3 regions of the Neoaquamicrobium sediminum genome follow, and region 3 is predicted to be linked to each of the others. Evidence: predicted binding sites of a transcription regulator. Region 3 holds the regulator's gene; each other region holds the start of a gene.
What was found. The regulator HrcA, encoded in region 3, represses chaperone genes, less so after heat shock. The targets are predictions, from matches to a motif close to GTTAGCACTCNCNNNNNGNGAGTGCTAAC.
Positions count from the first base shown of each region.

Region 1: groES (co-chaperone GroES) is a predicted target of HrcA. The motif match lies at 1,660-1,688, and genes of this name have one in related genera.
Region 2: groES (co-chaperone GroES) is a predicted target of HrcA. The motif match lies at 4,464-4,492, and genes of this name have one in related genera.

Region 1 is NZ_JAZHFV010000011.1:31,647-41,993, forward strand. Features, by position in the region: gene V1479_RS23445 (usg protein) at 846-1,124, opposite strand; gene V1479_RS23450 (hypothetical protein) at 1,152-1,499, opposite strand; gene groES (co-chaperone GroES) at 1,833-2,147, shown strand; gene groL (chaperonin GroEL) at 2,204-3,832, shown strand; gene V1479_RS23465 (Do family serine endopeptidase) at 4,228-5,595, shown strand; gene V1479_RS23470 (DUF982 domain-containing protein) at 5,952-6,170, shown strand; gene V1479_RS23475 (Hsp20/alpha crystallin family protein) at 6,707-7,222, opposite strand; gene V1479_RS23480 (Hsp20 family protein) at 7,319-7,792, opposite strand; gene V1479_RS23485 (hypothetical protein) at 8,003-8,218, shown strand; gene V1479_RS23490 (DUF982 domain-containing protein) at 8,344-8,661, shown strand; partial or broken gene V1479_RS23495 (protein usg) at 8,655-8,875, opposite strand; partial or broken gene V1479_RS23500 (TCP-1/cpn60 chaperonin family protein) at 8,867-9,121, shown strand; gene V1479_RS23505 (hypothetical protein) at 9,299-9,514, opposite strand; gene V1479_RS23510 (DUF3175 domain-containing protein) at 9,514-9,804, opposite strand; gene V1479_RS23515 (cation diffusion facilitator family transporter) at 9,921-10,347, shown strand, end outside.
Region 2 is NZ_JAZHFV010000002.1:395,230-405,576, reverse strand. Features, by position in the region: gene V1479_RS07275 (YqaA family protein) at 1-228, opposite strand, end outside; gene V1479_RS07270 (MATE family efflux transporter) at 269-1,660, opposite strand; gene V1479_RS07265 (CsbD family protein) at 1,991-2,170, opposite strand; gene groL (chaperonin GroEL) at 2,385-4,028, opposite strand; gene groES (co-chaperone GroES) at 4,103-4,399, opposite strand; gene V1479_RS07250 (BaiN/RdsA family NAD(P)/FAD-dependent oxidoreductase) at 4,573-5,787, opposite strand; gene V1479_RS07245 (type 1 glutamine amidotransferase) at 5,794-6,501, opposite strand; gene V1479_RS07240 (hypothetical protein) at 6,590-7,228, shown strand; gene V1479_RS07235 (GyrI-like domain-containing protein) at 7,232-7,729, opposite strand; gene V1479_RS07230 (16S rRNA (uracil(1498)-N(3))-methyltransferase) at 7,862-8,599, shown strand; gene V1479_RS07225 (glutamate--cysteine ligase) at 8,756-10,129, shown strand; gene V1479_RS07220 (DUF937 domain-containing protein) at 10,251-10,347, shown strand, end outside.
Region 3 is NZ_JAZHFV010000001.1:999,281-1,009,627, reverse strand. Features, by position in the region: gene V1479_RS05025 (cyclase family protein) at 1-419, opposite strand, end outside; gene V1479_RS05020 (YraN family protein) at 507-881, opposite strand; gene rsmI (16S rRNA (cytidine(1402)-2'-O)-methyltransferase) at 874-1,773, opposite strand; gene hemW (radical SAM family heme chaperone HemW) at 1,778-2,935, opposite strand; gene V1479_RS05005 (non-canonical purine NTP pyrophosphatase) at 2,935-3,582, opposite strand; gene V1479_RS05000 (VOC family protein) at 3,583-3,993, opposite strand; gene rph (ribonuclease PH) at 4,004-4,720, opposite strand; gene hrcA (heat-inducible transcriptional repressor HrcA) at 4,871-5,941, shown strand; gene V1479_RS04985 (putative quinol monooxygenase) at 5,955-6,287, shown strand; gene grpE (nucleotide exchange factor GrpE) at 6,355-7,032, shown strand; gene V1479_RS04975 (trimeric intracellular cation channel family protein) at 7,150-7,782, shown strand; gene V1479_RS04970 (adenosine kinase) at 7,786-8,778, opposite strand; gene V1479_RS04965 (helix-turn-helix domain-containing protein) at 8,940-9,905, shown strand; gene V1479_RS04960 (hypothetical protein) at 10,237-10,347, opposite strand, start outside.

The DNA.
Region 1 (10,347 bases), on a different contig from region 3:
GGGGGCGGCGAACTGACGTGATATGACCACAACGCCGATGTCCCCGGCATTTCTTCCAACTGAAGCAGGTAACTCGTCAAGAGTGCGAACCAGTTATCTCAACAGTGACAGAACATAATATCCTGCGTGAACCCCCCAGGCTGCCCACCGACCGTAATATGAAGTGACTGGCCAGCAAGCCCGCAATCTGTGAGACTGGGTGCATCGTCAGCCATCTTCTAAGGGCGCTGACGGCTGTTTGCGACCATCATGCTCTCGCCCCAAAGGTTCGGAGATGGCTATGATGTCCGCCAAACCCGTTAACAATGGTATATTCACACCGCGCGATCTCGCTTTGATGTGCGAGGAGTTACGGCGCTCGGAAGCTCCTGACGAAGGTCCTGCAGACCGTGAAGCGCGAGCTGAGATGCTGGTTCAAACCTGGAGCCGTCAGCGGCAAGCCCGAAACGCAGACCAAAGGGAAGGCGGCGAGAGCCGACACACCTAAGCGGTGCGATCGGCCGTTGTCCGTGGAGGACGAACAAGAACTCTATATCGTCTGGCTGCTGCCTTATCTGCGTTGAAAGGCCTATCTCTGTTGCGGCGATAAGAAACACGCGGATGCTTTAGTGCCGAACGCCCTGCAAACCGTCATTGACCAGGTCCCCACTGCTCCCAGCGGCGGAGTGCGCGTGGCTGGATAGCAGAGCTAGGGGCGAGGCCGGCACCTTCTTAGCAAAGCGGACGCAATTGTATCCTCGGAAAGACCTGATGAGACTGCGGCAATATCGGTGGTCACGAGGCATCCGCTGCGCAGCGACGCACCCTAAGCCGTCTGTCGCTCGGCCTACCGCCGACCTTGTCCCTCAATGAACTGATATGATGCCGTCGACGGCCCTCCATTCCGATGGTCTGATCAGACGGTGGTGGGCGACGCGCACGGAATGAAGCGGCCCTTCCAGCGTCTCGCGCCAGTATTCCAGGAACCCGCGCAGTTCGGGGAAGCCGGGCGCAAGGTCGTATTCCTGCCAGACATAGAGCTGAAGAAGGCTGGGATGGTCCGGCATGTGATAGTGGATTTCTGCCGTGGTCAGGCCATATCCTTCCATTTGCAAATGAAACTCTCTGCTCACCGTTTTGGCCATTCAAGTCTCCAAGTTCCCGTTTGAACGTCAGGCATCCAGTCGCTGCCAATGCCCATCCGGCATCGCCGTGCGCGCCATCGCTCTCGCCTCGTCCGGGTGATCCAGTCGATGCAGGGCATCCATGATGACATTAAACGAGATTGGCTGTGGAATACCCGGCGGGCGGCGCAGGGTCGGCATCGATTCAACCGCGCACGCATCTGACGCCCAGGATGACAAAATGGCGCGTTTCTCGCCCATATTTAGCTCCGGGTCGCGAACAACATCATCGGGATGCTTGTAATGGCGCGATGGGGACAACAGACGATCAAGCGCGACATCCTCTGCTTCAGGCGCGAGTGACGGAATGATCGTTGAGAAATCGGTTCGGCCCATAGCTTACCTCCTTTCGGATTGCCGTTCCAAACTCCAGTTGCGACCATTTTTGCTGGCGCGTTTCAAGAACGCGACCATGGCGAAAATTTTGCCGTCTCCTTCGAAAAAATCAAGCCTTTTAGTGATCCGGGCGCCGTAGAAAGTTGCACGATTTCAGGCCCCTAGCACTCGTAACGATCAAGTGCCAAAATTTTTCGCCAGCCCTCTTGAAACGTCAAATTTCTCAAACTAGCTCCATGTGCGCGCAATGCCGCAAGGGTTGCGCACCCCGTACCGGACCCGGTCCGGTGCGGAGGAACCTCTCAAAATTTGTTTGTCCTGAAGGAGAACGAGATGACGTTCCGTCCATTGCATGACCGTATCCTGGTCCGCCGCATCGAAGCCGAGGAAAAGACCGCCGGCGGCATCATCATCCCCGACACCGCCAAGGAAAAGCCACATGAAGGCGAAGTCATCGCCGTCGGTTCCGGCGCCCGCGACGACACCGGCAAGCTGGTCGAGCTCGACGTGAAGGTTGGCGACCGCATCCTGTTCGGCAAGTGGTCCGGCACCGAGATCAAGCTCAACGGCGAAGACCTCCTCATCATGAAGGAGAGCGATGTCATGGGCGTGATCGAAGCGACCGCCGCACTGAAGAAGGCCGCGTAAGGCTTCTTCCATTGCTCAACCAGTCAACGAAAGCTGCCTACTGAAGGAGTGATCCAATGGCTGCCAAGGAAGTCAAGTTCCATTCCGACGCGCGCGAGCGCATGCTGCGCGGTGTCGATATCCTCGCCAATGCGGTAAAGGTCACGCTCGGCCCCAAGGGCCGCAATGTCGTGATCGACAAATCGTTCGGCGCCCCGCGCATCACCAAGGATGGCGTGACTGTCGCCAAGGAAATCGAGCTTGAGGACAAGTTCGAGAACATGGGCGCCCAGATGGTGCGCGAGGTCGCAAGCAAGACAAACGATCTCGCCGGCGATGGCACCACGACCGCAACCGTCTTGGCTCAGGCGATCGTGAAGGAAGGTGCCAAGGCCGTGGCCTCCGGCATGAATCCGATGGACCTGAAGCGCGGCATCGACAAGGCCGTCGACGCAGTGGTCGCCGAGCTCAAGGCGAATGCTCGGAAGATCTCGAAGAACGACGAGATCGCGCAGGTCGGTACCATATCGGCAAACGGCGATAAGGAGATCGGCCGGTTTCTCGCGGAGGCCATGCAGAAGGTCGGCAATGAAGGCGTGATCACGGTCGAGGAAGCCAAGACTGCCGAGACCGAACTCGAGGTTGTCGAGGGCATGCAGTTCGACCGCGGCTACCTGTCGCCCTACTTCATCACCAACCAGGACAAAATGCGCGTCGAGCTCGACGAACCCTATGTGCTGATCCACGAGAAGAAGCTTTCCAATCTTCAGGCACTGCTTCCGGTTCTCGAGTCTGTGGTCCAGTCCGGAAAGCCCCTGCTGATCATTGCTGAAGATGTCGAGGGTGAGGCTCTGGCGACTCTTGTCGTCAACAAGCTGCGCGGAGGCCTCAAGGTGGCTGCGGTCAAGGCACCGGGCTTTGGCGATCGCCGCAAGGCTATGCTCGAGGACATCGCCATCCTTACCGGCGGTACCGCAATCAGCGAAGATCTTGGCATCAAGCTGGAAAACGTCACGCTTCAGATGCTGGGCCGCGCCAAGAAGGTGGTCATCGAGAAGGAGAATACCACGATCGTCGACGGCTCCGGCTCCAAGGCTGAAATCGAAGGTCGCGTGAAGCAGATCAGGGCGCAGATCGAGGAGACGACCTCGGACTACGACCGCGAGAAGCTCCAGGAGCGTCTCGCCAAACTTGCTGGCGGCGTTGCTGTTATCCGCGTCGGCGGCTCGACCGAGGTCGAGGTGAAGGAGCGCAAGGACCGAGTGGACGATGCGTTGCACGCTACGCGCGCCGCGGTCGAAGAAGGCGTACTGCCTGGTGGCGGTGTTGCTCTGCTAAGGGCGGCCAAGGCGCTTGAGACCATCCAGGTCGACAACGCGGATCAGCGGACGGGTGTGGAGATTGTCCGCCGCGCGATCGAGGCGCCGGTCCGCCAGATCGCCGAAAATGCCGGTGCCGAAGGCTCGATCATCGTCGGCAAGCTGCGGGAGAAGGCCGAGTTTGGTTGGGGCTGGAACGCCCAGACCGACGAATTCGGCGATCTCTACAAGCAGGGTGTGATCGACCCGGCAAAGGTCGTTCGTACCGCATTGCAGGACGCAGCCTCCGTAGCCGGTCTGCTGGTGACGACCGAGGCGATGGTGGCTGAGAAGCCGAAGAAGGACACCGCGCCCGCCCTGCCCGCCGGCGCAGGAATGGACTTCTAGATCAACTGCGAAGCCTGCGCCCGATTACGGGCGCAGGCATCATCGATCAGGGAGGCTGTCATGAACATGGTCCCCAATATCGGCACGATCGCTCCACCGAATTGTCCGCCGAGCGATTTCGTTGGCCATCAGGCGGAATGCCGCTCAACGTTCAAGCCGTGGCTTGAAGGGTTGCTTGCCAAGGCGGAAACTGCCGGGTGGAACCGCCGGACAGTGGCTTCGACACTGATGTTTCTGTCAGCGCAGAGCGCCTCACGGCCGTCACCTACGCGTAACCGCGAGGGATGAGCCAATGCCGCTCATGGCGGCTGGATGATTTTTTGACACCGACGAAGGCGGCAGACCCGACCGCCGCCTTCCGAACCAGGGAGAAGGACGTTTTCGGGAGACTGAAGATGATCGTGTATATGCCACCGCGTGCGCAGCGATTCTTCGCCGTTGTTGTCACCACCATTTTCCTGGCCTTCTCGGGATGCGCCGTGGCCCCCGTCGCCGCACAATCTCCATTTGCGGAAACCGTCGAAGCGCGTTCCCTTGCAGATGTGCTGGAAGATGTGACGCCGGCTGTCGTCAACATCGCCGTAACCTCGCGCGCGCCGGCAGAAACCAACCCGCTGTTCAACGACCCTTATTATCGCCGCTTCTTCGACCTGCCGCAGATGCCGCAGCAGCGACACAAGATGAGTGCCGGCTCCGGCGTCATTGTTGATGCCGCGAACGGCTATGTTCTGACCAATCACCACGTCATCGAAGGCGCCGGTGACATCGCCGTGACGTTGAAGGACCGTCGTCGCTTTGCGGCGGAGCTTGTCGGCAGCGATAAGGCCACCGACATCGCGGTATTGAAGATTGAGGCCGAAAGGCTGACTGAGTTGCCGATCGGTAACCCTGATCTGCTTCGGGTTGGCGATGACGTCGTTGCCATCGGCAATCCCTTCGGCCTTGGCCAGACGGTAACGTCCGGCATCGTCAGCGCGCTGGGCCGCAGCGGCATTAATGTCGAGGGCTACGAGGACTTCATACAGACAGATGCGTCGATCAACCCAGGCAATTCGGGCGGGGCACTGATCACGGGGGATGGCCGCCTCGTCGGCATCAATACCGCGATCATCGCGCCGGCCGGCGGCAATGTTGGAATCGGATTTGCAGTACCGATCGACATGGCACAGGCGGTCATGCGGCAACTCATAGAGCACGGTCAGGTCAGTCGGGGCCGAATTGGCGTCGCAATTCAGGATCTGACGCCCGACCTGGCCGAGGCGCTCGGCATCGAGAGGATAAGGGGCGCGGTTGTAGGGAGCGTCGAAGAGCAGGCGCCAGCGGCACATGTCGGCCTTCAGGCAGGCGACGTGATCGTTGCAGTGGATGGGCAGGAAATCACTGGGGCGCCCGATCTGAGAAACCGTATCGGGCTGACGCCGGTTGGCTCGACTGTTGAGATCGCCTGGCTGCGCGACGGTGAAAGAAATGTGGCCCGGGTTCGAATCGAAGCTGACAATGGTGGCGCGATCGCCGCAACATTCCCCCAGAAGTTGTCCGGAGCGATCTTACAAGATGCCTCCGGAAACGTCTTCGTCGAAACGGTGGAGCCCAACAGCGCTGCCGCGATGGCAGGACTGCGCGCCGGAGACGTCATCGTCGCCGTGAATCGTCAGCCCGTTCAATCGAGGGAGGACCTCTCAAGCGCCTTGCGTGCCGCGCGCGGCACCATTGCGCTCGATTTGTTTCGCGGCGGAAACCGCCTGCTTCTGGTTATCCGATGACTAGAGCCATCCCCACCTTACTTAGCGCGTGCAACCATCTCAAAGAGACGATGATGAGGAACTTCATGTGCCGCTCGCCGTGGCTCGAGGTGCTAGTCAGACTGCACAGTTCGTTGCCCGTGCCTGATACTAGGGAGACCGTGCAGATTGTCTCGACGAGCGCAACACCAACGTGCCAACCACTGAAGCCCGCATCGTTGACAATGATGCAAGTTCCACTGGAGGGACGTAGCCTTCTCGCCGGCACAGCGGCGCCGCGACAATTATCTAGGAAAGGATCGACACATGCCGCATCTATCCATTGAGGAGCCGATCATGATTCTGGTGGGAATGGCATTCCCAGACGTATCGAAACGGTGCTGGAGGCCTACGCACTGCTTCGCGATTGGCCCGATTCCAGCCGCAACGGGGCTCACATGGTGATACTCAACGCCTGTAAGGCGGGCGTTGCCGGTGAGATTGACGCCGAAACCGTGCGTGCCACTTTCGCTGCATTTGCGCGCCGCAACGGCATAATTGTACCGAACATCATTTCATACTCCCGAACCGAAGGCTGTCGGCTGATTCCTAGCTAGGCCAGGCATTACTGCTTCGCGGTCGCTTCTCCGAGCTAGCCGTGACGTCAAGTTCTAGCATCCACAGAGCACGTCGCCTAGCTGATGCCTGCCTTCCGGGAGACTTCTCCAACAGACGTCCCATCCTGCGCCTGATCGATGATGAACGTCTTCTGCGCGTCCGTGAACTGCGATGGTATCATGCGTTCCGCTCCCCTGCCAGCCAAGGGCTCGGTGCGGAAAACTATAGCCAAAATAGGGCCGTTTTGATCATAACATTTAGCGATGTGGTGAACGGCGGCAATGTAGAGGGCAACGGCGGCGTTGGTGGCGGAGGACCGCTACCGTCGATCCCAAAACCTATCGGATGTACGCTACAAGCTCCGAACACTCTCGGCTTCTGGCAGCATAGTCACGCTGCGCGCTCGATTGCTTTGACGCGGGCACGAGGGGGCTCCTCTCGATCATTGCGTGCGGCACATCCCAAGCTCTATGGGGCGGCGGAAAAGACCGTCCGAAGGCTGGCTGGTTTCGCAGCCTTCGAGCGGTAGGCAGGTTCAACCAGTACCGTTAATTGTAATCCGCTTGCTCTTTGCCTGAGCGCGTTCGGTTTTGGGTAGAGTGACGGTGAGAACACCACTCTTGAAATCGGCGCTTACCTTATCGTCGTCGATTTCATAACCGAACGGTATCCGGCGCTCAAAGCGGCCGTAGAAGCGTTCGGAGAATCGACGATCCTTCTCCTCGGACTCGGCTCTCTTCTCGCCCCGTAGCGTCAGCACGCCATCCTCGAGCAGCACTTCGATGTCCTCCGCCTCGAGGCCGGCGACCTCAGCGGTTACGCGTATTTCCTTTTCGTTGTCGGACACCTCCACGTTGGGCCAACTTCCACCAAACGATGAGGCTCTGCCGAGGCTAGCCGCATGGCCACCAAAGCCTCGAAACACATCGTCGAACAGCCGGTTCATCTCGCGATGCAGCGAGAGGAACGGGTCGCGCGTATCGCCGTCGCGAAACACGGCGGGAACCTGACCTCGCTCCCGGTTCCAAGGGATCACGTCACGCAAACTCATTGTCATTCTCCTTTCAGTTTCGGTAGTTCGCAACAAAGCTGTCGACGAGGACCGGGCCTACAGCCCGGCCCTGTCAGCTCTCGCGTAGGGGACCGCTCAGGCAGCCTGTTTGTCGGTTCCGCCCTTGCGGTGTTCGACCTTGGGCGTATCGGCGCTGCCGATCTCGATCCGGCGCGGTTTCATCTCTTCGGGAATCTCACGCTTGAGATCGACGGTCAGCAGGCCGTTTTCGAGGCCGGCGCCGGTCACCTTGACGTGGTCGGCCAATTCGAAGCGGCGCTGAAAGGCCCGGCCCGCGATGCCGCGGTGCAGGTATTCTCCTTCATCCTCTGGGGATTTTTGGCCAGAGACCAGTAGCAGGTTCCGTTCCTGCGTTATGGATAATTCGTCCTGACCAAAGCCAGCCACCGCCATCGTGATGCGGTAGGCGTCTTCGCCCGTTCTGGCGATGTCGTAAGGAGGCCAGTTATCGACGGCAGTCGTCTGGCTGGCGTTTTCGAGCAGGTCGAAAACGCGGTCGAAGCCGATGCTTGACCGGTAGAGTGGTGAAAAGTCGAATGCGGTTCTCATAGCCATATCCTCCGTTTGAGCAACATGGGTACGAGGAGCGCCAAGAAGCCGGCGCTCCCTGACCATGCCGGCCCCGCAGGCAACCGGCAATATCGATTTGGGAATTCAGTGCTGGCCCGTCAAGGCCTTCTTCGAACCGGCGGAACTTTGGACGTGACCTTGGGTTTGCCATCATGGCTTCAAGCATGTTGAACCGATGGAGGATTGAACATGCCGATCACACGCGCTGACGTCATATCTGTTCTGGGACCCACCGATGAAGTGCTGGTCGTGGAACTGATAGCCTCGGAAGCATCGATAGAAGAGTTGCGCGAGGCATGGGAATGGCTCAACAACGAGGAAGCGCTCATCGGTGCCGGACGTCCGCTGCCAGGTCCCATGGTCAGCAGGCTGATCGACATACTGGATGATGATGACGAGAGATGATGCCGTGCGGCGGCGGCCTCTGGCTCCTTGAAGAGAGAACAGTCGTTGCCCATCTTGGACGAGGGCCCAAGGTTTGCTTGGCCAGTTACGTTTTCAAAAGACGACCAAAACAAGCGGAGGAAGTGATGAATGATGTCACGTTTTCCGAGCCGGTGACCGTGGTTTTGCCGCGCGGCAGCCAGCGCAAGGTTGCAACCAGCTTTGAGGCAATCGAATGTCTCCAGAATGAGTGGCCGCTATGGGCCCGCGGACGCAGCTGGCGAAAGGCATGCATGGCGTGCCGTAATGCGCTCGACGGCTGGTGCAGCGCAAAAGCAGCGAGACGACGCTTCATCAAGGCCGCGAAACATGCCCACCTGATGCCTGGCTACCATGCTACAGTTAGCCCTGTGTGGGGCTGGCCGGCTTGCAAGACTGGAAATACCGCCCAGATCGCTCAGTGAACCGATAGGATGCCGTCGACGGCCCTCCATTCCGATGGTCTGATTAGACGGTGGTGGGCGACGTGCACGAAATGAAGCGGCCCTTCCAGCGTCTCCCTCCAGTATTCCAGGAATCCGCGCAGTTCGGGGAAGTTGGATGCAAGGTCGTATTCCTGCCAGACATAGAGCTGGAGGAGGGGTGGTCCGGCAAATGATAGTGTCTTTCAAAGAGGGTGCATTGCCTTGCGGTGGTGTTGCTCTGCTGAGGGCGGCCAAGGCACTGGAGACCATCCCGGTCGACAACGCGGATCAGCGGACGGGAGTTGAGATCGTACGCCGCGCGATCGAGGCGCCGGTCCGCCAGATCGCCGAGGATGCCGGTGCCGAAGGCTCGATCATCGTCGGCAAGCTGCGGGAGAAGGCCGAGTTTGGTTGGGGCTGGAACGCCCAGACCGAGGAATTCGGCGATCTCTACAAGCAGGCGCAGGGGTACCAATAGCACCGGTCAAATGAATCTTTGGACGTATTATCCTCCGGGGCTGGAGCATGTGTTGCACCCTAAACCTCGTCGACGATCTCTCTCGTGAGCCGTATGGAGCTACCCAGTAGGCACTCTCCATTTTGCCATTCGCGGTAAGGGTTGAAAGCCGTCTACCGATCACCGGCGTGTCGTTTTTCTGCTTGGATCCACACCTTCCGACTTGTGGGTCTGCGCCTGCGTTTGGTCGACCGGTTCAGACAGACCAAAATGTCCGGCAGGTTTCCGGTTTTCTGCCGCCTCCTGAGAAAACGCGTGGGAGGGATCGTCGCTACGCACAGGCTTCGCGATCCGCTTTCCGGTCTCTCGCCTGTTCGCCGTCTGTTTCGCAGTCATCAGTTCTTCCTCTTCCTGCCATAGAGCGTTCGTAGTTCGTCCTTCGCATCCTCGAGCACGCGGCGTCGTCTGGCGCGCAAGTTCTTGCCCGCACGGTTGATGTAGAAAGTCAGCATCGACATCGCGGAGCGAAACGGCTCGGTATTACGTCGGTCGCTTCGTTCAGCTGATCTTTTCAGCGAACGCGCGACGTCCTTGGGGTCGTCCCGTAGAAAGACATCTTCTTCGAGATCGAGCGCGTCACTCTCCTCGGTCACCTTTGCAGACCAGTCTTTTGTCGATCTAGCCATCGTCCTCTTCCAAATGGTTGGAACGGGTTCCATCGCCCGATGTTCCATACTGGGCGAACCCAACCGTCGCTCAAGCGTTCCGGCAGTACGGGTCGATCAGCCACGGAGGCGGGACCGTGAGAACCATCACCGCACATGAATTTCCGCAAGAGATAGCCTACGTCTACGCGCGGGCTCGGCGCCTGGAGTGGATCACGGTGGGCTATATCGCCAGCTCCACTGCGTTTCTATTCTTCGTCATGGGCAGTTCGCAGGCAATGCGCACGAGCTTCTTCGAGGACGCAGTCAGCATAGTGCCGGCAGTGGCGTTCCTCGTCTGCACCAGGTTGGCGCGCCGCGCGCCCACCGACAACTTTCCCTACGGCCTGCACCGCGCAACCTCGATCGGCCACCTCATCGCAGCGTTGGCGCTGTCGACGATGGGGTTGTTTCTGCTGATCGAGGGTGGTCTGAAACTGATTTCTCAGGAGAAGGCGACTATCGGCACAGTCACATTCCTGGGGCATTCGATCTGGGCCGGCTGGCCGATGCTGATAGCCCTGC
Region 2 (10,347 bases), on a different contig from region 3:
TGCCGGAAACCAGCGCCGCCCGGCACACAGGGCCGCGAACCGGCCTAGCATCCAGTTGACACATGAGCCAACGACGTTGGCCGTCGACGCAACTGCCAGCAAAAGCCAGCCCGGTGCGACCTGCGAAAGGTGCAGGCCAATCAGCGTTGCCTCCGAGGATCCGGGCAGCAACGTGGCGGAGCTAAAGGCGGACAGCGCCAGCACAAGGAGCCAGGAACTATCCGCCACGTGTCACGCTCAACCCTTCCTTCGCCCTACCCGGGCCGGTTCACGATCTAGCAGCCCGCAACACACCCCAACGATAGCCGGTTGCGGCCTGGGTATAGGCCAGCAGGCCCAGAGCAAGCAGGAGCATAAGCCCTTCCGAGGTCGGTCCGGCGTACCAGATACCCCACTCTCCAATCGCAAATGGCAGAGCGATAGTCAGCGGGATCGTGAAACAGTAGGTTCGCGTCACGCTCAGGAACAGCGCCCGTCGCGCATCGCCAATCGCCTGGAAATACCCGGAAAGCATCATCATCGGTCCGGCGACGACATAGAGCATGATCGTAACCGGCAGAATGCGCCCAACCTCCGCGATGGTGGCCGGATCGTCGACGAAGATACCGCCGATCACCGGCGCGAAAAGCAGCATCGCGACCTCGAAGGTAAGGCAATAACCCAGCGCCACCACGAGGCCGAGCCTCAAGCCGGCATCCGAACGCGACCAGAGCTGCGCCCCGAAATTGTTGCCAACGATCGTCTGCATGGCCATGTTGAGGCCCAGCAGCGGCATGAAGGCAAATGTCATGATGCGGGTGATGATGCCATAGGCCGCGACCGTTGCTGCATAATCTTCGCCGGACCAGCGCTGGACGGAAAGGATCACTGCCGCAGCCGTCAGCGAGATGCCGATGAAGCTAAGACTCTGCGGCGCGCCAAGCGCCAGGAACGATCCCCAATGCGCGCGCCAGTGCCGCACGGAAAGCACGCCGTAGCGAAGCGGCGTCCTGCCCCTCGTCCGATAGACCACCACGATCGCCAGCGCGATAATTTGCGCAAGCACGGTGCCGATTGCGGAGCCGGCAACGCCATAGCCGAACTCGACAATAAGCAGGTAGTTCATGACGATGTTGGCGAGGGAAGTGACGAGGCTAGCCACGGTCATCAAGCCAAGCCGTCCTTCGCTGCGCAACGCATCGCCATTGATGGACAGGACGAACATCAACGGAGAGCTCCATATGACGATCGCGATATAGGTGTAGCCCATGGCTGCAAGCGACGGCGAACCATCTGCAAGGCGGTTGACCAGAGGCTCTCCGCCCAGCCAGAAACAGGCGATCAGCACCGCGCAGACCAACAGCGCAAGGCCGTGCGCGCCGGCAAAGACCACACGCGTGGCGCCGATATCGCCCGCGCCGAAGGTGCGGGCCAGCACGCTTGCCATACCGCTCGCGACGAGTGTCGAAAGTGCCGCCAGCAGCATGAATGCCGGAAACATCAGCGTTACGGCGGCCAGTGCATCCGCGCCGACGAATTCGCCGAGGAACCAGGCATCGATCACGGTCTGCAGACCGTTCGTGCTCATGATGAGAATGATGGGAAGTGCAGTCTTGATGAAAAGCGGGCCCAATGGGCCATGCAGGAACGCGTTTTGACGCGACGGTTCAGGCGTCGTCATGTGGTCGTCTCCAGATCGCATCGACGGAGAGCGAATGGGGCTCGCATTGCCATTGTTGCCGATGCGTCGGTTACGACGAGCGTGTCGGAGAGGCTTCACCTTGGCTTTCGCCGCGAGCGGCCGGCGCCTCTTGCCGCGGCGGTGGGTAGCGGGCAGCGTCAAAGCTGTCAATGGTTCTGGTTGGCAGTGTCTCCGGCTGCACGCGCTGCAATCCCGGTGGGGTCGGGGAGCAGCTATCGCGTCGGCTCGTACCTCTTACCGGCGGCTGTCCGACACGAAAAAAGGGAGCGATCGCATCGCTCCCTGTCTTTGCCTGACGGTAAGGCGGGTTCAGAGCGCCTTCTTGACCTTTTCCTTGGCGTCACCAAAGCCCTTCTGGACCTTGCCGGCCACCTTTTCGGCCTTGCCCTTGGCTTCGGTCTTCTTCGAGCCAGTGGCTTTGCCGACGGCTTCCTTGGCCGAACCCGTGGCCTGCTTTGCGACACCTTTGACCTGATCCTTATTGACCATCTGCCTGGTTCCTTTCGAACAACCGCACGCTTGCGGCGTCAGACAACGGCAGGACAGGATTTTGGTTGCTTGGGCACAAAAGAAAAAGGGGGCGACATTGCTGCCGCCCCTTCGTATTCTCAAGCTTTATAGACTTCCTAGAAGTCCATGCCGCCACTCAAGCCCGCTTGACGGGCTTGAGATTCTCAAGTGATGGGCGAGCTTTATGGACTTCCTAGAAGTCCATGCCGCCCATGCCACCCATGCCGCCGCCGGGCATCGCAGGAGCTGCCGATTCCTTCTTCGGAGCTTCGGCGATCATGGCCTCGGTGGTGACTAGCAGACCGGCAACCGAAGCCGCGTCCTGCAGCGCGGTGCGCACGACCTTGGTCGGGTCGACGATACCGTTGGAGATCATGTCGCCGAACTCGCCCGTCTGGGCGTTGTAGCCATAGGTCTGCGACTTGTTCTCGAGGATCTTACCGACGATCACGGAAGCTTCGTCACCGGCGTTGGTCGCGATCTGGCGGGCCGGAGCCTGCAGAGCACGGCGAACGATGTTGACGCCGGCGTCCTGATCGGCGTTCTCGCCCTTGGCCTTGAGGTTGTGGGAAGCGCGCAGCAGCGCGGTGCCGCCGCCAGGAACGATGCCTTCCTCAACGGCCGCGCGGGTCGCGTTCAGGGCGTCATCGACGCGGTCCTTCTTTTCCTTGACCTCAACCTCGGTCGCACCGCCGACGCGGATGACGGCCACGCCGCCAGCCAGCTTCGCCAGACGCTCCTGGAGCTTCTCGCGGTCGTAGTCGGAAGAGGTCTCCTCGATCTGCTGCTTGATCTGGGCAACGCGGCCCTGGATCTCGCCCTTCTTGCCGGCGCCGTCGACGATGGTGGTGTTCTCCTTGGAGATCGACACCTTCTTGGCGCGGCCGAGCATGTTGAGGCCGACATTTTCGAGCTTGATGCCGAGGTCTTCCGAGATCACCTGGCCGCCGGTGAGGATCGCGATGTCCTCCAGCATGGCCTTGCGGCGGTCGCCGAAGCCCGGAGCCTTGACGGCAGCGATCTTGAGACCGCCGCGCAGCTTGTTGACGACGAGCGTGGCCAGAGCCTCACCCTCGACGTCCTCGGAGATGATGAGGAGCGGCTTGGAGGTCTGAACGACTGCTTCCAGCACCGGCAGCATTGCCTGCAGGTTGGAGAGCTTCTTCTCGTGCAGCAGGATGTAGGCGTCTTCCAGCTCGGCAACCATCTTGTCCGGGTTGGTGACGAAGTACGGCGACAGGTAGCCGCGGTCGAACTGCATGCCTTCGACGACTTCGAGCTCGGTCTCGGCGGTCTTGGCTTCCTCGACGGTGATGACGCCTTCGTTGCCGACCTTCTGCATGGCGGCGGCGATCATCTCGCCGATTTCCTTCTCGCCATTTGCCGAGATGGTGCCGACCTGAGCAACCTCTTCCGAGGTCTTGATCTTCTTGGTGGCCTTGGCAAGCTGGGCGACGACGTCGCTGACAGCGAGGTCGATGCCGCGCTTCAGGTCCATCGGGTTCATGCCGGCAGCAACGGCCTTGTGGCCTTCCTGAACGATCGCCTGAGCCAGAACGGTCGCGGTGGTGGTGCCGTCACCGGCGATGTCGTTGGTCTTCGAGGCCACTTCGCGCACCATCTGGGCGCCCATGTTCTCGAACTTGTCTTCCAGCTCGATCTCCTTGGCGACGGTGACGCCGTCCTTGGTGATGCGCGGGGCGCCGAACGACTTGTCGATCACGACGTTGCGGCCCTTGGGGCCGAGCGTGACCTTCACAGCGTCGGCGAGAATGTTGACACCGCGCAGCATGCGCTCGCGGGCGTCACGGGAGAATTTTACGTCTTTGGCAGCCATGTTGAGCTCCTGTTTTCACGGCTGGTCGCCTTGGCGAACCGGCCATCGTGAACCTGAATTCGGGTTTGGTCGGATTAGCCGATGATGCCCATGATGTCGGATTCCTTCATGATCAGAAGGTCTTCGCCATTGAGCTTCACTTCGGTGCCGGACCACTTGCCAAACAGGACGCGGTCGCCGGCCTTGACGTCGAGCGGCACGAGCTTGCCGGCCTCGTCACGAGCGCCGGAACCGACGGCGACAACTTCGCCTTCCTGCGGCTTTTCCTTGGCGGTGTCCGGGATGATGATCCCGCCGGCGGTCTTTTCCTCGGATTCGACCCGACGAACGACCACGCGGTCATGGAGCGGGCGGAATTTCGACTTTGCCATGTCTCTGGTGTCCTCGATAAGGATAGGTTAAGGGGTTCCCTCCGTCCGGCTGGGCCGGATCGCGGTTAGCACTCACCTGAAGAGAGTGCTAACATGACCGGTGAGATAGTCACTGCGCCCGGGCGAGTCAAGAAGATCGACTCGCGTCTTGGTTAAGGGCCGTGCGGTTTTACTTAATGCGCCGTACCGCGTTCGGCGATAGCCGTCCCGGTGGCCCAGCCCGACGACCACGCCCACTGAAAATTGTACCCGCCCAGCCAGCCGGTCACGTCGACCACCTCGCCAATGAAATAGAGGCCATCGGCCCCCTTCGCTTCCATCGTGCGCGAGTTCAGGCAAGCCGTATCCACGCCGCCCAAAGTCACCTCGGCGGTTCGGTAGCCTTCTGATCCGACGGGATACAGCTCCCATCCGTGAAGCGCCTGCGCGATCGACAAGAGCTTCCGGTCGCTTGCCTCACCGAGGGTTCCCGACCAGCCATGCGTCTGCGCCAGATACGACGCCAGCCGCTTCGGCAGGATTTCCCCCAGCGCGTTTGCGATGCTTCGTCGCGCGTTCTCCCGTTTGGCATCCAGCAGGACGCGAGCGAAGTCTACGTCCGGCAGCAAGGCTATGCTGATCGGCTGTTTCTCACGCCAGTAAGACGAAATCTGCAGGATGGACGGGCCGGAAAGGCCGCGGTGGGTGAACAGCAAAGCCTCTTTGAAGGCGGCCTTGCCGCAGGAAACGCGCGCATCGACCGCCACACCGGCGATCTCGCGGAAACCGTCCAGCATGTCCTCGCCGAATGTCAGCGGCACCAATGCGGGTCGCGTTTCGGTGACGGCAAGCCCGAACCGCTCCGCGATCTGATAGCCCAACCCCGTCGCGCCCATCTTGGGAATAGACTTCCCCCCGCAAGCGACCACGAAGTGGCGGCATCGCACCTTGCCCGCGCCATCGCCCGCCAGCACAAGCGAAAACCCCGCATCCGTTCGTTCGACCGTACCGAGGCTTGTCTTGAGCCTGATCTCGCAACCGACCTGCGCCATCTCATCCAGCAGCATCGCTATGATGTCCTTGGCGGAATGGTCGCAGAAGAGCTGCCCGAGTGTTTTCTCGTGGTAGGCGATGCCGTGCTTTTCCACCAGCGTGATGAAATCGTGCTGCGTGTAGCGGCCTAAAGCCGACTTGGCGAAATGCGGATTTTGCGAGAGGAAGTTGCGGGGGCTTGAGCCCAGATTGGTGAAATTGCAGCGACCGCCGCCTGAGATTCGAATTTTTTCGCCTGGCGATTTTGCATGATCGATGACAAGGACGCGACCGCCGCGCGCAGCGGCATGAATCGCACACATCATGCCCGCCGCGCCCGCGCCGAGGATGACGGTATCGAAATTTTCGGTTCGCATCACGGGTTAAGGCGCTGCGATGGTGCGCACCCAGTTGCGGGCGATGGTCATGCCGGCAGCGTCGGCCTGCGGCCCGTGCAGGGCGGCCTCAGCCGGGTGCCGCTCGGCCCAACCAGGCTGGAGATCGGCCAGCAGCGTCGCGAATGCATCGCTCCATTGCTCGACCATTGGCCGGTCGGCCTCGAAATGAAACTGCATGCCATAGGCCGCGCGGCCAACCCTGAAAGCCTGATTTTGAACGTCGAGATTGCCGGCAAGCCGCACGGCACCGCCGGGCAACATGAATGTATCGTCGTGCCACTCGAAGGTGCGAAAGCGCTCACCCACGCCTTCAAAGATCGGGTCGGCAACGCCATCGCCCGTCAACTCGACCTCGCGCCAGCCGAACTCGGTCGCCCCGCCTACGATATTCTGCCCACCATAGGCGCGAGCGAGAAGCTGACTACCAAGGCAAATGCCCAGCACGGACCGATCGGCTTCGGAGAAATCGCGCATCAGATCGCACAGTGCGGGAAGCCACGGGCACACATCGTCGGCCAGCGCATTTTGCGCGCCACCCAGCACGACCAGTGCGTCGTAGCCATTCGCGCCGTCCGGCAGCGGCTCACCCTTGTCGGCGCGGATCGTCTCGACGCTTGCATTGGCTTCGTCGAGCGCAATCGCCACCTGTCCAAGGCTCGCACCCTCGAAATTCTGGACAACAAGAACGTGCATGGAAGCTTCCGGCTTTTTTTTCGGGTGGTGTCGAAGACTGCGCGGAGCGATAGCATGGCGCGCGCGACGCAGGAAAGGGAGGCTGCTTGTGCCACTGCAGAACCGGGTCGACCCTGCCGGTGAGATCGTCGCGACGCCGGCGCGGGGTCTCTTCACAGGCAATCGCGGCGTCATTCACGATCCAGCGTCGAAGACGCTTCTTTCGCGACGGTGGACGACCAAAGCGTGGATCGTCTGCACATTGGAACACCCGCACGGAACGCGGCGGGAGCCGATGGGGCGCAACAGTCCTTCCAGGGGAGCAGGCTGGACCGAACTCTTCTTCCTCGACGAGGTGACGGCGCTGGCTGCGGGCCACCGGCCCTGCTTCTATTGCCGGCGCGACGCTGCGCGAGATTTCCAACGGTTCTTCGCCAGGGGCAACGGTCTTGCCACTGCAACGGCGCCTGAGATCGACAGCCTGCTGCACGCCGAAAGGCACGCCGTCACCGGCGAGAAGCCACCGCTGCAGCAAGACCAGATCCGCCAGCTTCCCGACGGCGCGGCAATCGTGGCCAATGCAGGGATATTTGCACTCCGAGCCGGACTGGCTCTGCCATGGAGCTTCAGCGGGTATGGGGAGCCCCGGGCCTTGCCTGCGCATGCCCGGCTCCTCACGCCACGATCCACAATCGCGGCGTTGCGAGCAGGCTATGCGCCGGCATGGCATCCCAGCGCACTGCCTTGACGGTCAGTCGGCGACCTTGATGGCGACCGTCGTCACCAGGTCTTTCGGATCTTCGACTTCGGCAGGGTTGTTTTCGTAGATTTCGATGCGGGCAGCGAAGCGGTCGCCCTCCGGAGTTTCCTGCGTGTCCCAGCGGACACCCTTTTCCTTCGCCCAACCGACCAGAACAGCGTTGACATCGACGAGCGCGTCATAGGGTCCGGTCCATTTGACCTGAGCATAGTGGCCTGCCGGCAGCATGGCTGCGGTGATCTCTCCGCCTGAATCGATCTCTCTGGCCACCGGTACAGCGAACTCGACGTCCAACATTCCACCCATGTCGATGAGATTGTACTTGAAGAACGCAGCGCCGACCGGCTCCACTCCGTTCGCGCCAAGCCATCCGAACAGCTTCTGGAACGCCCGGTCCACCGCCGGCTTCATCGCGCCAAGCGAAACACGCTCTCGCACGGCGACGTATGGCTGCGGACCACGCTCGACGATTTCCGGCAAAGTGAGCATCGCATTCTTCTCCTTTGTTTGCGTGACTGCCCACTCAGGACGTTTGCGGCGGGTGCGAACCGACAGGACGGCAGCAAGATTCAACGGCAGGCGAACTTGACGAATGCCGGGCAGCCATCGCAACACAGCATCATGCGCGCCAACTACAAGCTTCAGCGGCTCTACGTGCCGCACGACCTCGCCCAGAACACGACCTTCGAGGCCGACAAGGCACAGAGCCACTATCTGGCCCACGTGCTGCGCATGGCCGAAGGGGCCGAACTACTCGTCTTCAACGGGCGCGACGGCGAGTGGAGCGCGAGAATAGAAGCGCTCGGAAAGAAGGCCGTGCGCATCGCGGTGGAAAGCCAGACACGACCGCAACCGCCCACACCCGACCTTGTCTACGCCTTTGCGCCCCTGAAAGTCGGCCGGCTCGATTATCTGGTGCAAAAGGCCGTGGAAATGGGCGCTGGCGTGCTGCAACCCGTCATCACACAGCACACGCAGAACACCAGGACATCACTTGAGAAGTTCGAGGCGAACGCGATCGAGGCGGCCGAGCAGTGCGGCGTGCTGGCAGTGCCGCCGGTGCGCCCGCCCCTGAAACTGGAGCGGCTGCTCGGCGACTGGGAGCCCGACAGACGGCTGATCTTCTGCGACGAGGACGCCGCAACAAACAACCCGGTGCCGGCGCTGCGCTCAATCGCTGAAACCAGACTTGGCCTGCTCGTCGGTCCCGAAGGGGGATTTTCAGAAGACGAACGCCGAATGCTGAGAGCCTTGCCGTTCGTGACCGCCATACCGCTTGGCCCGCGTATCCTGCGCGCCGACACGGCCGCGGTTGCTGCGCTCGCCGTCATCCAGGCGACAATCGGCGACTGGAGCTGATGCATGGGAAGGCCGAGAGAAGCTTTCAACGCGCGACAATCAACTTAGCGTCAACGTGCTGTCAGGATTTTTCGCTTGATCGCACGGCGGTCTTTCGTTCAACACTCGCGCGCCGTCGCAAGAACGGCCGGCCGGACATTTAGTTGAGGAAACGACATGGCGCGCGACACGACCGATTTCCGGCCGATCGAAGGCATCGACGAACTGGTCTCCTATTTGAGCGCCGGCAACAAGCCGCGCGATCAATGGCGAATTGGCACCGAGCACGAGAAGTTTCCTTTCTATATCGACGGCAACGCCCCGGTACCCTATGGCGGCGAGCGCGGCATCAAGGCACTACTGGAAGGCATGCAGCGCGTGCTCGGCTGGGAGCCGATCGTCGATGCCGGCCACATCATCGGACTGGTGGAGCCGACCGGACAGGGCGCGATCTCACTTGAGCCGGGCGGTCAGTTCGAGCTCTCCGGAGCGCCGCTCGAGACGATCCACCAGACATGCCGCGAAGGCAACGCCCATCTCGCCCAGCTTCGCGAGATCGCCGAGCCACTGGGAATCCGCTTCCTCGGCCTTGGCGGCAGCCCGAAATGGACGCTCGCCGAAACGCCGCGCATGCCGAAATCGCGCTACGACATCATGACGGCCTACATGCCGAAGGTTGGGACGCAGGGCCTCGATATGATGTACCGGACCTGCACGATCCAGGTGAACCTGGACTTCGAGAGCGAGGCGGACATGCGCCGCAAGATGCAGGTCTCGTTGAAGCTGCAGCCGCTTTCGACCGCGCTTTTCGCGAACTCGCCATTCACCGAGGGACGGCCAAACGGCCTGCAGAGCTGGCGTGGCGAGATATGGCGCGACACCGACAACCAGCGGGCGGGGCTGCTGGAATTGTGCTTCTCGCCCGATTTCGGCTTTGCAGACTACGTCGAATGGGCGCTCGACGTGCCGATGTATTTCCTGATCCGCGAGGGGCGCTATTTCGACGTGACCCACGTCACCTTCCGCCAGTTCATGGACGGGGCGCTCCGCGACAGCGTTCCGGACGGGTTGCCGACGATGGGCGACTGGGCCAACCATCTGTCCACGCTGTTTCCCGATGTACGGCTCAAGCGCTTTCTCGAAATGCGCGGCGCCGACGGCGGGCCGTGGCGGCGTATCTGCGCCCTGCCCGCCTTCTGGGTCGGTCTTCTTTACGACGAGGCCGCGCTGGACGCCGCCGAGGCATTGACGAAAGAGTGGACCTTTACCGACGTCGAGGCAATGCGGAATGCCGTGCCGGCGCAGGGACTGGCGACGCCCTATGGGAACAGGACGCTGCGCGAGGTTGCGCGCGACGTGCTCGACATCTCGCGCGGCGGCCTCGCCCGCCGTGACCGCAAGAACCGCGAAGGCTACGACGAGACCGGCTTCCTGGCCCCGCTGGAGGAAGTGGTCGCGCGCGGCAGCACGAGCGCGGAGGAGATGCTCAAGGCTTACAACACGCGCTGGGGCGGCTCCATCGAACCCGTCTTCCTCGAATACGCCTACTGAGGCAGAGGGCTTCCGGCACCGCACTCCACGATGCCCGTCTATGGCAAACTTGCGATGACGCTTGCGAACGCCTGCCCATAGGGTAGGCTTTCGGCCTAAAGCGATACCGGAGGAGACCGCCATGCTGCCGTTGTTCGACATGCTCGCCCAGGCCCAGAACGGCAATGCCGTCGACCAGATGGCGCGGCAATTCGGCCTTTCCCAACAGCAGACACAGC
Region 3 (10,347 bases):
TTCTCCTCGGCTTCGGCGGCAATGTCGATCACCACGAGGGGGCAGATCAGATCTTCTATAGGTAGTTCGGCGACCGACTTGCCATCGGCGGTGAAATGCAGCGGCGCGTCGATATGGGTGCCGGTATGTTCGCTCAGGCACAGTTCGTAGAGGTTGAAGGTGTCCTTTGCGAAATCGTACTGCTTCTCGAAGAAAAGCTGCTGTCCGCCGAAATAGGTCGGGAACGTATCCCATAGCTCATGCGTGAGGTCGCTCCAGCCGGCTGCGGCGGGCATGGACGCGGCCGGGCTCTGGGCGGCGGCTGAAACCGGCAGTGCGCCCAGTGCTGCGGCCCCTGCCACGGCCGCACCACCCTTGAACAGGCTACGGCGCGACAGCATGTTCTGCTTGACGTTTTCAATGACGCAATGATGGCACATCTTCATTCCCTCTCTGGTCATCGTTTCCACGATGCCAGACAGAATGATCCCCCATCAAGGGGCACGCAAGGTAAGGATGTGCGCTGCTCAGACGCGCTGGAAGATGTTCTCCACATGCACGGGCCAGCGGCGCGGCAGCACCGCCACCATGTCGAAACGGATCGAGAGACGGGCATGGTCGGGCTGGCGCATCAGCCAGAGATCGGCAGCGTCCGCGATGCGGCGTTCGCTCAGGTGCCCGATGGCCTCCATGGCCTGCACCAGCGTAGAGCGCACCTTGACCTCGACGATGAGCACGAGGTCGCCGCGCCGCGCGATCAGGTCGATCTCACCAAGCTTGGTGCGGTAGCGCCGTTCGACGATGCGATAGCCCTTGAGCATCAACGCCAGCGAGGCGAGCCACTCACCCCGGCTGCCGCGGCGCAGGGCGCGTTGCCGCCTCGCCCGCACGCCGTCAGCCATCGCTCTTGAGCTCCATCAGCCGGCGGTAGAGGTCGGCCCTGCGCGCGCCGGTCATTTTGGCCGCCTCGCCGGCAGCCCGCGATGCCCCCATCTCGCCGGCCAGCGAAAGCAACAGCGCATCGACATCCTCGACCGTGGAGGCAGCTTCCTGCGGAGGCGCCACGCAGATGACGACCTCGCCCTTGGGCGTGTCTTCCCCGGCATAAGCCTGCGCCAGCGCTGCCAGAGACCCCCTACGCATCTCCTCGAAAGTCTTGGTGAGTTCGCGGCCGATGGCGGCTTCACGGTCGCCCAGCACCTCGGCCATTGCCGCAAGGCAATCGGCAAGCCGGCGCGGCGATTCGTAGAACACCAGCGTTGCCGGCACCGCGCGCAGTTCCTCCAGTCGCGTCTTTCGCTGTCCGGCCTTCACGGGCAGAAACCCGGCAAACAGGAACGTGTCGGACGGCAGTCCCGACGCCGTGAGTGCCGCCAGCAGGGCCGAAGCGCCCGGTATCGGCACCACGCGGCCGCCGGCTTCCACGACCTCGCCGACCAGCCGGAAACCGGGATCGGAAAGGAGCGGGGTGCCGGCATCCGAAACCAGGGCCACGCTCTTGCCCGCCAGCACTGCCTCGACCAGCTTCGGCCCCGCCTCGGCTGCGTTGTGCTCATGGTAGGCGGTGGTTCGGCGCCTGATGCCGTAGCGGTCGAGCAATACGCGCGTGACGCGGGTGTCCTCGCAGGCAACAATGTCTGCGGCCGCCAGCGTCTCCAGCGCGCGGATGGTGATGTCGCCGAGATTGCCGATCGGGGTCGCCACCAGATAGAGCGCGGGCTCCAGCCGGCGCGCGGAAAATTCCGCGTGCCCGATCAGATAGCTGCGCTTGCCGTCCGTGTCCGCCCGGTCCATCGGCCTATCGTGCCAGATCGGCGACTACCGCGTCGAGCACGATCATGCCGGCCGAGGTTGCGCGCAGGCGCGAGTTGCCGACGGGCGCCACCAGCGCCTCCTCCTGAAGAGACGCAATGCGGCGCGACGACAGCGGCCGGCCCGAAAGCTGCTCGTAGCGCGCAAGGTCGATGCCTTCGGCAAGCCGCAAGCCCATCAGGAGGAATTCGTCGGCCTCTTCCGAACGCGTCAGGACTTCGCCGCCGATCACGCCGTGCCCCTTTGCCTCGACAAGATTGAGCCATGTCTCCGGCATCTTCTCGGTGAAGGTGACGATGCGGTGCCCGTCCTCCAGGAAACGGCCATGCGCCCCCGGCCCGACGCCGACATATTCGCCGTAGCGCCAGTAGACAAGATTGTGACGGCTCTCGGCGCCCGGCCTTGCGTGGTTCGAGATTTCATAGGCCGGAAGGCCGCGCGCCGCGGTCACCTCCTGCGTCAGCCGATAAAGGTCGGCCGAATGGTCGGGATCGGGCATCGCGAACTTGCCGGCCGCATGCAGGGCATGGAAGCGCGTGCCTTCCTCGATGGTGAGCTGGTAGAGCGACAGATGATCGGCCGCATAGCCGATGGCTTCGTCGAGCTCCTTCTCCCAAGCGTCCATCGACTGGCCGGGTCGCGCGTAGATCAGGTCGAAGGACAGGCGCGGGAAGGTCTCGCGGGCAAGCCGGATCGCGCCCAGCGCCTGCTCCACATCATGCAGGCGGCCGAGGAAACGCAGGTCGCCATCGTTCAGCGCCTGCACGCCCAGCGAGACGCGGTTGACCCCCGCATCGCGATAGCCGCGAAAGCGCGTCGCCTCGACCGAGGACGGGTTTGCCTCCAGCGTCACCTCGATGCCGGCCGGCACGGTCCAGTTGGCGGCGACCGCCTCCAGCACGGCTCCGACGGTCTGCGGCTTCATCAGCGAAGGCGTGCCGCCGCCGAGGAAGATCGAGGTCACCTCACGCGGACCGGTGCGCTCCCGCATCGATGCCATCTCGGCAGCAAAGGCGGCGGCGAAACGCTCCTCGTCGACCTTCTGGTGGCGGACATGGCTGTTGAAGTCGCAATAAGGGCACTTGGCCGCACAGAAAGGCCAGTGAACATAGACGCCGAAGCCGGGCTGCCGGTCGTCGGGCATCACGCCTCGACCAGCATGGCGGTTGCAAAGCGGGCGAAGGCGCGGGCCCGGTGCGACAGGCCGAGGTCGCCGCGGCCGGCTTCCCAGGAATGCTTCTGCGAGGCCGGCATCTCGCCGAACGTCTCGTCGTAACCGTCCGGCTTGAAGACCGGGTCGTAGCCGAAGCCGCGCTCGCCGCGTGGCGGCCAGACCAGCGTGCCCTCGACCTCGCCGCGGAAATATTCCGCATGGCCATCGGGCCAGCAGAGGCAGAGCACCGCCACGAAGCGCCCGGTGCGGGCGTCGGGGGTCACCGCACCTTTTTCCTGCAAGAGGTCCTCCACCTTGCGCATGGCCATGGCGAAGTCGCGGCCGTCACCGGTCTCCGCCCAGTCAGCCGTGTAGACGCCCGGCGCGCCGTCGAGCGCGTCGACGACAAGCCCGCTGTCGTCGGAGAGCGCCGGCAGCCCGGTTGCCGAAGCCGCGGCATAAGCCTTGATGTAGGCGTTTTCCTCGAAGGTCGTGCCGGTCTCGGCAGGTTCCGGCAGTCCGTAATCCGCGGCCGACCCCGCTTGCAGTCCGAACGGCGCGATCAGTTCGGCTATCTCTGCCAGCTTGCCCTTGTTGTGGCTCGCCACAACGATCTTCGCTGCCTCAAGCTTCCGCATCTAAAGCCCCCAGATCTTCGGGTTTGCGATTTCGATCGAATTGCCTGCCGGATCGCGAAAGTAGATCGAGCGTCCACCCTGGGGCCACTCGAAATCGGCCTCGATGACGATCCCGCGCCCCTCGATGCGGGTTTTCCACTGCTCGATCTCATCCTCGGTTCCGCGAAAGCACAGATGCCCGGCGCCGCTGGTGCCGTGGGGCGGCACAGACAGCCGCGCATCGGGTGCCGGCGGCTGGACGGTCTTGTCCGGATCGAAGAGCAGGAGAACCCCATCCCCGCAGCGGAAAAAGACATGGCGGCCTTCCACCTTCGCAATGCGCTCCAGTCCCATCACTTCGGTATAGAAAGCCTCGGCCTCGTCAAGATCATCGACATAGAGCGCGGTTTCGAGGATGCCGGAGGGGGTCATCGCTTCGATCTCAGGCGATCGCCATCTTCTGCAGGTTGACCAGCCGGCTGATGCCGGAGCGCGCGAGCGCCATCAGCGCGGCGAATTCCTCCTCCGAGAAAGGCTCGCCTTCGGCGGTGCCCTGTATCTCGACGATGCCGCCCTTGCCGGTCATGACGAAATTGGCGTCGGTGCCGGCCGAGGAATCCTCGTCATAATCGAGATCGATCACCGGCACGCCATTGTGGATGCCGCAGGAGATGGCGGCCACATGGTCCTTCAGCACCTTGCCGACGCTGACCATCTGGCGCGCTTCCATCCATTTGAGGCAGTCGTGCAGCGCCACGAAGCCGCCGGTGATCGCGGCCGTGCGCGTGCCGCCATCGGCCTGCAGCACGTCGCAGTCGACGGTGATCTGCATTTCGCCAAGCGCCTGCAGGTCGACGACCGCGCGCAGCGAACGGCCGATCAGCCGCTGGATCTCGAGCGTGCGGCCGCCCTGCTTGCCGGACGATGCCTCGCGGCGCATGCGCTCGCCGGTCGAGCGCGGCAGCATCCCGTATTCCGCCGTCACCCAGCCCTTGCCTGAATTGCGCATCCAGCCGGGAACGCGCTCCTCGAGGCTGGCGGTACAAAGCACGTGGGTGTCGCCGAACCTGACGAGGCACGAGCCCTCGGCATGTTTGGAAAAGCCGCGTTCGAAGGAGATTGCCCGCATCTCGTCGGGCTGGCGCTTGGATGGCCGCATGGATTCTGTCCGGTCCTGTTCAATGTGCCGGGGCTTGTAGCGGCAGCAACGGCGCGACGCAAAGGAAAAGGCAAAAGGCACGCGACCTTCACAGCCGTTGCACCCACGCAGCCGACGATTATATCCTCCGTTGAACGAGGCAGACAGACAATGACCAAGCCAGTGATGGACCAGCAGTTGCAGTCGCTCGACGCACGCTCGCGCGACATCTTCCGGATGATCGTCGACAGCTACCTGCGCGACGGTGAGCCGTTGGGTTCGCGCAACCTTTCGCGGCTGTTGCCGCAATCGCTCTCACCGGCGACGATTCGCAACGTGATGAGCGATCTGGAACAGCTCGGGCTGATCTACGCCCCACACGTTTCGGCCGGACGGTTGCCCACCCAGCAGGGTCTGCGCTTCTTCGTCGACGCCTTCATGGAGGTCGGCGACCTTTCCGACGACGAACGCCGTGTGATCGACGCGCAGGTCAAGGCATCCGGCAGCGGCGCGACGCTGGAGCACATGCTGACCGAGGCGAGCCAGATGCTTTCCGGCATGTCGCGCGGCGCAGGCCTGGTGCTTGCGACCAAGAACGAGGTGCCGCTGAAGCATATCGAGTTCATCCAGCTCGAGCCGAAGCGCGCCCTAGCCGTGATGGTCTCGCAGAACGGGGATGTAGAAAACCGCGTCGTCGAACTGCCGGCCGGTGTCACCGCATCGCAGCTTCACGAAGCATCGAACTTCCTCAACGCCCACATCCGCGGCCGCACGCTGGCGGAGGCGCGATCGGAGATCGCCAAGCTCAAGGAGGAGACCAAGACCGCGCTCGACGCGCTGTCCCAGGACCTTGTGGAACGCGGGCTTGCAATCTGGGCCGGCGCGGAAAGCGGGCTGCCCGCGCGGCTGATCGTGCGGGGCCGGTCCAACCTTCTGGAAAACATAACGGCCGAGGCGGACCTCGACCTGCTGCGCCATCTGTTCGACGATCTGGAAACCAAGGAAGGGCTGATCCAGCTTCTCGATCTCGCAGAGGAAGGCTCCGGCGTGCGCATCTTCATCGGCTCCGAAAACAAGCTCTTCTCGCTGTCGGGCTCGTCGCTGGTGGTCGCGCCCTATCGCGACAAGGATGCCCGCGTCGTCGGCGCGCTGGGCGTGATCGGGCCGACACGGCTCAACTATGCCCGTATCGTGCCGATGGTGGATTACACCGCGCAGGTCATCAGCCGCCTGTTGCGCTAGCGAGGAACGGGACATGTACGGACTGATCGGCAGGATGCGGGCGGTGCCCGGCCAGCGCGACGCCCTTCTCGGCCTGCAGCTCGAAGGCAGCGGCGATATGCCCGGCTGCCTCAGCTACATCGTTGCCCGCGACCCCGCCGACGCCGATGCGATCTGGGTGACGGAGGTGTGGACTGACGAGGCCAGCCACAAGGCATCGCTTGCACTGCCTGCCGTTCAAGCCGCAATTGCCAGGGCACGGCCGCTGATCGCCGGCTTCGACAGCCATACGGTCACCGAGCCGGTGGCGGGCATCGGCCTGCCTAAAATAGGAACCTTTTCCCCTCCCCTTGCATCCGGCTCTTGATTTTCGCGCCCCGAACATCGATATCGGGCGCAACTTTCAAGAACCATTCCAAAGACGGGATCTGGCGATGAGCGAACAGCCAAAAGACGAACGCGCGCCCGAGCAAACCGCGGCAAAGAGCGAGTATGCCGAGACGGCTGCAACCGGTGAGGCCTTCCAGGCCGAAACGGAGGCCGATGCGCAGGGGCAGGCAGCCGATTATGAAGCTGTCGTGCGGCTGGTAAAGGAAAACGAGGAACTGAAGGACCGAGCGCTGCGGCTTGCGGCGGAGATGGAGAACCTGCGCCGTCGCACCCAGCGCGACGTGCAGGACGCCAAGTCCTATGCGATCGCCAATTTCGCGCGCGACATGCTGCAGGTGTCCGACAATCTGCGCCGCGCGCTCGACGCCATTCCGGCCGAGGCCAAGGCTGCGGGCGATGCCGGCTTCACCGCCCTGATCGAAGGGGTCGACATGACAGAGCGTGCGATGCTGTCGGCACTCGAGCGCCATGGCGTCAAGAAGCTGGAGCCGATCGGCGAAAAGTTCGATCCGCATTTCCATCAGGCGATGTTCGAGGTGCCCAATCCCGAAGTGCCGGCCAATACGGTCGTGCAGGTTGTGCAGACCGGCTACGTCATCGGCGAGCGCGTGCTGCGCCCGGCCATGGTCGGCGTGGCCAAGGGCGGCCCGAAACAGCCTGCCGAGCAGGCCGCGCCCGCAGAACCCGGCCCCCCGGACCCGCAAGCGGAAAAAGACGCCTGAACAGGACCATCGTCGTCCGATCGAAACTCGTCAGTGCGTCCTTCGAGGCTCTCGAACCGGCATTGCTACCTTCCACACGCCACGCCCTTCCGCTAGAGATCGTAGCGGGAGGTCGCGATGGACCAGATCATCTTCCTCGACTATGCCGGCGTCGCGGTGTTTGCCGCGACCGGCGCGCTCGCGGCATCGCGCAAGGAGCTCGATGTCATCGGCTTCCTGTTCCTGGCCGGCGTGACCGGCGTGGGCGGCGGCACGTTCCGCGATCTCATTCTCGACGTGCCGGTGTTCTGGGTGCAGAACCACGACTATCTGCTGGTCTGCGCTGCAATCGCGGTCGCCGTCTACTTCTCGGCTCACCTGATCGAGTCGCGCTACCGTCTGCTGCTGTGGCTCGACGCGGTGGGCCTTGCTGCCTATTGCGTGTTCGGCGCCTGGAAGGGGCTTGTCGTCACCGGTTCGGCGATGGTTGCCATCGTCATGGGCATGCTGACGGCCACCTTCGGCGGCATTCTGCGCGACATTCTTTCAGGCGAGCCATCGGTGCTGCTGCGTCCTGAAATCTACGTCACTTCGGCCATGGCGGGCGCAGTGACCTTTACGGTCCTCGACATCGCCGGCCTGCCGCTGCTTTTGTCGGCGGCGCCGGCCTTTCTCGTCGCGTTCGCCATTCGTGGCGGCGCATTGCGCTTCGGCTGGTCTTTCCCGCCCTACAAGAGCCGGCCCGGCCGGCGTCCGGAGGATATCCCGTGAGCGTCAGGCCAGCCGGTGCTGCTGGGCTTCCTCCAGCAGATTCTGGCGCGGGCGCGGGCCGATCTGCTGGATAACCAGCCCGGCGGCCAGCGAACCCAGCGCGCCGCAATCGGCAAGGCTGCGCCCGGCCGTATAACCGTACAGGAACCCGGCCGCATAGAGGTCGCCGGCACCTGTCGTATCGACCAGTTCGGCGATCTCGATGGCCTTGATCGGCACCGTTTCCTCGCCGCGAACGACAACCGAGCCGCGCTCTGAGCGCGTTACGGCGGCAACCTTGCAATCCCTGCGGATCTGATCCAGCCCGGCCTCGAACGAAGACGTCTGGTAAAGCGACTTCAGCTCGCTCTCATTGGCGAAAACGATATCCACCGTGCCGGAGCGCATCAGGTCGAGGAACTCGTCACGGTACCGATCGACGCAAAACGGATCGGATAGCGTCATCGACACTTCATTGCCGGCCGCATGCGCGTGGCGGGCCGCCATGCGGATCGCCTCCTTGGCACGCGGCGGGTCCCAAAGGTAACCCTCGAAATAGGTCACTTTGGCGCCGCTTGCCTTCTCGGCCTCCACATCTTCCGGTCCGAGTTCGACACAGGCGCCGAGATAGGTGTTCATCGACCGCTCGCCGTCCGGCGTGACGAAGATCATCGAGCGCGCCGTGGGTGGCTCCCCGGTCAGCGGCCTGGTGTCGAAAGCCACACCCTGCGCGCGGATGTCGTGCGTGTAGATCGTGCCGAGGTGATCATTCGACACCTTGCCGAAATAGGCAGCACGTGCGCCAAAGCTCGCAACGCCTGCGGCCGTGTTGCCCGCGCTGCCGCCCGACGCTTCGATCGCTGGCCCCATGCGGCTGTACAGAAGCTCGGCACGCTCGGCGTCGATGAGGTTCATCGCCCCCTTGATGATGCCGTTGTCGGTGAGGAACGCTTCGTCGCAGCGCGCGATGATGTCCACGATCGCATTGCCGATGCAGAGCACGTCGTACTGGCTCATGAATGTCTCCGAAGTGCCGACAAGCGGTCGCCTGCCAAGCATTGAACATCGGCCGGGTTTAGCCGCTGTGCCCCGAAATGCAAGTCCGCGCGCAAGAAGGCTGTTCATCCAAATCAAACTTGAGTATAGGCGCGCATCCTTTCTGACGTTACGGCAATCCTATGGCCGAAAGCTGGTCCTTTCATTTCGACGGCAAGCATCCCGAACGCCGCTATCGCAGCGGACGCGTGCAGTATCATGACGGCCCGTTTCAAGGCTGGATGGAAGGTTCGGAACTGCGACCGGGATTTCATCTCTATCGCATCAACGGCATTTCCACGCACCGCTATGACCTTGCTCCCAAGGGCGTGATGCAGCGCGGTTCGCTCGTTCTCGGCAATATGCTCGGAGGCGCCGGCTGCGTCAAAACAGGCGACGCTGAAGACCAGAGCTGGCGGGACGACCGCAACTTCTTCGCGCTAACGCCCGAGACGCCGGTTTCCTATCACATTCAGCCCGGCAAGACATGGAGCACAGTGGGTGTCGTACTCGAACCGCAGACGCTGGCGGAACTGACGGCCGGCGACGATCTGCCCGACCTCGCGCGCAACGCCATCGACGGCAAATCCCGCCCTTTCAGTATGATGCGCCCGCTAGACGGCCCGGCAACGGCGCAGCTCGCCGACGATCTCATCAACCTGAACTACCAGGGCAGGATGGGTGAGCTCTACCGCCAGGCCAAATCGATGGAGTTTCTGGCGCGCCTGCTGGATATGCTCGACACCCCGGTCGATGCGCGCGCCCTTTCAGCGCGCGAGAAGACACGTATACGCGAGGCTCGCGAGCGGCTGCTGGCCGATCTGCGCAATCCACCCGATCTGCACGAGCTCGCGCATTCCGTCGGCCTCAGCGCCAAGCGTCTCAATCAAGGCTTTCGGGCCGTATTCGGCACAACGGTGTTCGATCATCTGCGTGACGCAAGGCTGGACCGGGCGCGGCAGCTTATCGCAGAAGGCATCGACATGCCGCTGAAGCAGCTTGCCTGGGAGTTGGGCTACGGCCATCCGACAAACTTCATCAGTGCCTATCGGCGCCGCTTCGGCATCTCGCCTGCACGGCACCGGCGCGACGGTTTTCCCGAAGACTGACCTGCATCTCCCTCTGCCACCCTATGCGCGCGGGGCAAAAGCTATGCGTGCGTGAATTACCGTTGCCGATGTCGCGGCGCCGCGACTACTCGTCCGCCATCTGCGAGGCGGCTCCCCGGTCTGCTCGAGCCCCTCGCAGGCAATCGCAGGCGAGACGCAGATGGGCTGGTCAACAACCACTCGGCTTGCTTGCCCGAAGGGCCGGCCCGCACCGCGTCGGGTCGGCCCACAGGCAATTCTTGCGTGGATGCAACGGCCGAACCGCCGCGCCGCAACCCGCTCCTCAACTCATATGCACGGATCATGCTCATGAAAGCGTTCATCACTCCTTTCACGCCGCTGCCGGCGTTCCGCTCCGACAGAATTCCCAGACCACCCGTACGGTGGTTGCCATGAACAGGCTCGCAATCCTCGCGCTATGCACCTTGCTCGCCGGATGCAG